2 regions of the Streptomyces sp. NC-S4 genome follow, and region 1 is predicted to be linked to the other one. Evidence: riboswitches for the same ligand, from Rfam matches in the RefSeq annotation. Region 1 holds a riboswitch; the other holds the start of a gene.

What was found. A riboswitch is a leader RNA that binds a small molecule or an ion and turns the genes downstream of it on or off. The one in region 1 is predicted to bind guanidine.
Region 2: linked by a shared signal. The riboswitch ahead of ACXNSR_RS14810 (DMT family transporter) and the one ahead of ACXNSR_RS03165 (MBL fold metallo-hydrolase) in region 1 are both predicted to bind guanidine.

What each region holds. Positions count from the first base shown of each region.
Region 1 covers NZ_CM135937.1:813,762-815,953, reverse strand. Annotated here, with positions in the region: gene ACXNSR_RS03170 (F0F1 ATP synthase subunit B family protein) at 84-599, opposite strand; guanidine-III (ykkC-III) riboswitch at 871-938, shown strand; gene ACXNSR_RS03165 (MBL fold metallo-hydrolase) at 950-1,828, shown strand; gene ACXNSR_RS03160 (FAD-dependent oxidoreductase) at 1,889-2,192, opposite strand, start outside.
Region 2 covers NZ_CM135937.1:3,381,673-3,383,864, reverse strand. Annotated here, with positions in the region: gene bcp (thioredoxin-dependent thiol peroxidase) at 1-312, opposite strand, end outside; gene ACXNSR_RS14820 (DUF3618 domain-containing protein) at 417-737, shown strand; gene ACXNSR_RS14815 (GroES family chaperonin) at 781-1,122, shown strand; guanidine-III (ykkC-III) riboswitch at 1,166-1,236, shown strand; gene ACXNSR_RS14810 (DMT family transporter) at 1,268-1,588, shown strand; gene ACXNSR_RS14805 (transglycosylase domain-containing protein) at 1,636-2,192, opposite strand, start outside.

The DNA.
Region 1 (2,192 bases):
GGGGCCCCCACTCTAGAACGGTGGGGTGACGGAGCACGCGCCCGTCCCGGTCCCGGTCCCGGTGCGCGGGAGCGGCCGTGGACTCAGCCCTTGGTGTCGGCCCCGGTCCCGGCCTCGGTCCCGGCGAAGAACTCGTCGGCGACGGCGCGGGCGCGGTCGATGTCGGTGAGCGGCTCACCGATGATGCGCCCCGCCAGTTCGGTGGCCAGCCCGAGGACGTGCTCGCGGAGCTCCGCCTCGGCGATCACCCGGTCGGCCTCCAGCTGCACGCCGGCGGCGGCGACCATTTCCTCACGCACCTTCTGTCCCTCGGTGCGGACGGCTGCGAGGAGGGCGAGGCCCTCCTCGTGTGCGGCCTGGCGGATCCGAGAGGCCTCATGACGGGCAGCGCTCAACTCGGCCTCGTACTCGGTCCGAATGTGCTGCGCCTCCCGCTGGATCGCCTCGGCCTGCTCCAGCCGGCCCGAGGTGATCTCCTCGCGCTCGGCGAGCGTCCTGTCGATCCTCGGAAGGAGGACCTTGGCCAGTGCGGCGAAGACCACGGAGAAGGTGATGAGGCCGACTATGAGTTCAATGAGATTCGGTTTCAAGGGTCCCATGATCGAATCGTAGCGGCCCGCTATCGGAACCGCTTCGAATTACGGCGCCTCCATGGCCTGAAATCACCTGTCCGATAATCGATATGAATTGACGTCAGCTGTCGCGGCGCGGGACCGGGCGAATTGACGGCGAATGGATTTCGCTTGTCCCTGCCGCGGTTTCTCGCCGAAGAACACCGCCATTGCCCATGGAACGGATGCGGGGCGAGCTGTGCCGCCGCACGGGCGCCCGGCAGCGGATCCGTGGATCGATGGCCGTGGTAGCGTCGCGCCGGAGGCTCACAGGTGCCCACCCCGGACGAGATGTGCGCCGTACCCGGCCCGCCAAGACGACGCACTCAGGAGGCGTCATGGCCGCAGGCACGTTCCTCATCGATTTCGACAACCCGGATCCCCGGCCTCGCGAGCTGGACGTCCGCTGGATCCACGGCTCGCCGTCGTCCAAGCACAACACCGACCCGGACATCCAGGTCCATGAGTACGACGAACACACGGTCATCCTGCGGCAGAACATGGCGATCAACTATGAAGCGCCGTTCCTCTTCCTGCTGTTCGGCAACGACCGGGCAGTGCTGATCGATACCGGGGCCACCGCTTCGAGCGAGTTCTTCCCCCTGCGTACGGTGGTGGACCGGCTCGTCGACGGCTGGCTCGCCCGCCACCCCCGCCGGGACTACCACCTGCTGGTGCTGCACACCCATGCCCACGGCGACCACATCGCGGGCGACGGCCAGTTCGCCGACCGCCCCGACACCACAGTGGTCGCGGCGGACCTCCCCACGGCCTGGAAGTACTTCGGATTCGACGAGAACCCCACCGCCACGGCGAGGGTCGACCTGGGAGGCCGCCGCCTCGAGTGCCTGGCCACCCCCGGGCACCACGAGGCGGCCGTCACGTTCTACGACCCGTGGACCGGGTTCCTCCTCACCGGCGACACGGTCTATCCGGGCCGCCTCTACATCCAGGACTGGCAGGCCTTCACCCGGACCATCGACCGCCTGATCGGGTTCTGCGAACGCAGACCGGTCACCCACGTCATGGGCTGCCACATCGAGATGACCACCGAACCGGGCGTGGACTACCCGGTCCGCACCACCTACCAGCCCCACGAACCCCCACTGCAGATGACCACCGACCACCTGCGCGAGATCCGCGCCGCACTCGACGGGATGGGCAGCCGTCCCCGCCGCCAGGCCTTTCCGCTCTTCGTCATCTGCCCGGACGACTGAACCGCGCTCGGATGGCCCGGCCGGAGTCCTGGCCCGCGTCGGATCGGGACCCCGAGCGGCTCATCGGCTCTTCTCGGTGATCATGTTGATCAGGGCTTGGGCGGTGTTGTGTTCGGAGTCGATGCCCGGGACTTCTCCGCCCTCGAAGGTGGCGGGTTCGGCGCTGCGGGGGAACATGGCCTGTTCGTATGCGGTGAGTGCGGTCTCGGGGTCGTCGGGGTGGGCGGCGAGGGCGTTGGCGAGTTCGGCGCCGTCGTACATGGCGAGGTTGGCGCCTTCGCCGTTGGGGGGTGTGAGGTGGGCGGCGTCGCCGAGAAGGGTGACCCCCGGTATCCGGTCCCACCGGTGTCCGGCCGGCAGGGTG
Region 2 (2,192 bases), 2.6 Mb from region 1:
GTACGCCGTCAGCGTCTCCTTCTCCGGGTCGCTGACCAGGGTGACCTTCAGGTCCTCCTTCTCGCGGAACTTCGCCAGCTTCTCCGGCTTGTCCGGCGACACGCCGATGACGTCGTAGCCGTGTCCCGCCAGGAAGGACAGGTTGTCCGTGAAGTCGCAGGCCTGCTTCGTGCAGCCCGGGGTCAGCGCGGAAGGGTAGAAGTAGACGATCACCTTGCGGCCCTCGTGGTCGGCGAGCGAGACCTCGTTGCCGTCCGCATCGGGCAGGGTGAAGGCGGGGGCGGTGTCGCCCGGCTGGAGTCGCTCGCTCATCGTGACACTCTCCTCGGGAGGGGATCGGTATGCCATGAGACTAAGCTGACAGACTGTTCATGGCGGACTACGCCCCACACGACCACGACGACGGAGGCAGCGCGGTGCCGGAAGCCAGGACCCCCGCACAGATCGAGGCGGACATCGTCCGCCGCCGTGAGCAGCTCGCCGAGACGCTCGACGAGATCGGCGTGCGCATGCACCCGAAGACGATCATCGGGGACGCGAAGGCACGGGTCGCCTCGTCCGTCGACCAGACCGCCGGGCGGGCCTTTGCCGCGGTGAACCGGTTCGTGACCGACGTGCGGGACGGGCTGCGCCACGACGACGGGGCTCCGCGCGTGGACCGGATCGTGCCCGTCGCGCTGGTCGCGGTCAGCCTGGTCGGGCTGCTCGTGGTGTCGGCGCGCCGCAAGAGCGCATGACCCTGAGCGGTACGGGACGGGCGCGGGCAGGTAGGTTCGGGGCGTGAGCGAGAACACCACCCACGACAAGCTGCCCATTCGCATGCTGCACGACCGCGTGCTCGTGAAGTCCGATCTGCCGGAGGGCGAGCGGCGCTCGGGCGGCGGCATCCTGATTCCCGCGACGGCCGCGGTGGGCAAGCGGCTGGCCTGGGCCGAGGTGGTCGCGGTCGGGCAGAACGTCCGTACGGTCGAGCCCGGTGACCGGGTGCTGTACGACCCCGAGGACCGTGCCGAGGTCGAGGTGCGCGGTGCGACGTACGTGCTGATGCGCGAGCGGGACCTGCACGCCGTGGCCGCGGAGCGGCTGGAGGGGTCGGAGGACTCCACCGGGCTGTACCTCTGAGTTGTCGGAAAAGGGCTGGTGGCACAGGTCACCGGCCCTTTTCGCGGCCTTTTGCTACGGTGGGGGAGAACCCCGACGAGACGCGCCGTACCGGGTACGACAAGACGACGCACCCCGTACCGCTCGTTGTCTCGGAGGTGCCGTCATGGCATGGGTTCTTCTTCTCGTCGCCGGTCTGCTCGAGGTCGGCTGGTCGATCGGCATGAAGTTCACCGAAGGTTTCACCCGGCTGTGGCCCAGTGTGTTCACGGGTGCCGGGATCGTCGCGAGCATGGTGCTGCTGTCGTACGCGGCGAAGACCCTGCCCATCGGTACGGCGTACGGGGTGTGGGTGGGCATCGGCGCCGCCGGTGCGGCCGTGCTCGGTATGGCGGTGCTGGGTGAGCCCGTCACCGCCGCCCGGATCTTCTTCATCTGCCTGCTGCTGGTCGCCGTGGTGGGGCTGAAGGCGACCTCCGGCCACTGACCGGCCCGCCCCGGCCCCCCACCCGCCCCGGCCGCCCCGCTGCTCCACTACTCCAGGAACGCTGACGGCGGGCGCAGGCCTTCGGCCGGGCCTCCGTCGCTGCCCTGCGTGCTGCCCTGGGTGCTGCCCTGCGCGGAGCCCTGGGTGCCTTGGGTGGTGCCGCCCTGGTCGCCGCCCTGGGTGGTGCCGCCGTTGTCCTGGCCGCCGTTGTCCTGGCCTCCGTTCGCCGGGCCGCCGTTGTCCTGGCCGCCCTGGTTCTGGCCGCCGTTGTTCTGTCCGCCCTGGTTGCGGCCGCCCGTCGGGTTCGACGGGGAGGGCCGGGCCGGGCGGGCGGGGGTGCTGGGCGAGGGTTCGCCGGGGGTCTCCTGCGGTGTGTCGGATTCCGGGCTGGGCGGCGGCGGGGGCGGTGCGGCGCCGGGCTGGAGTTCCAGGTCGAAGTCGACGGGGTCGGTGCCTTCCAGGGCGGTCTTGGTGTACGCGGCCCAGATCCGGGCGGGGTAGCCGCCGCCGCCGATGCGGGGCTCGCCGAGGGCGCCGTAGAGGGATTCCAGGGTTCCGGTGTCGGGGTCCTGGCCCATCATCGAGATCACGGTGACCAGGTCCG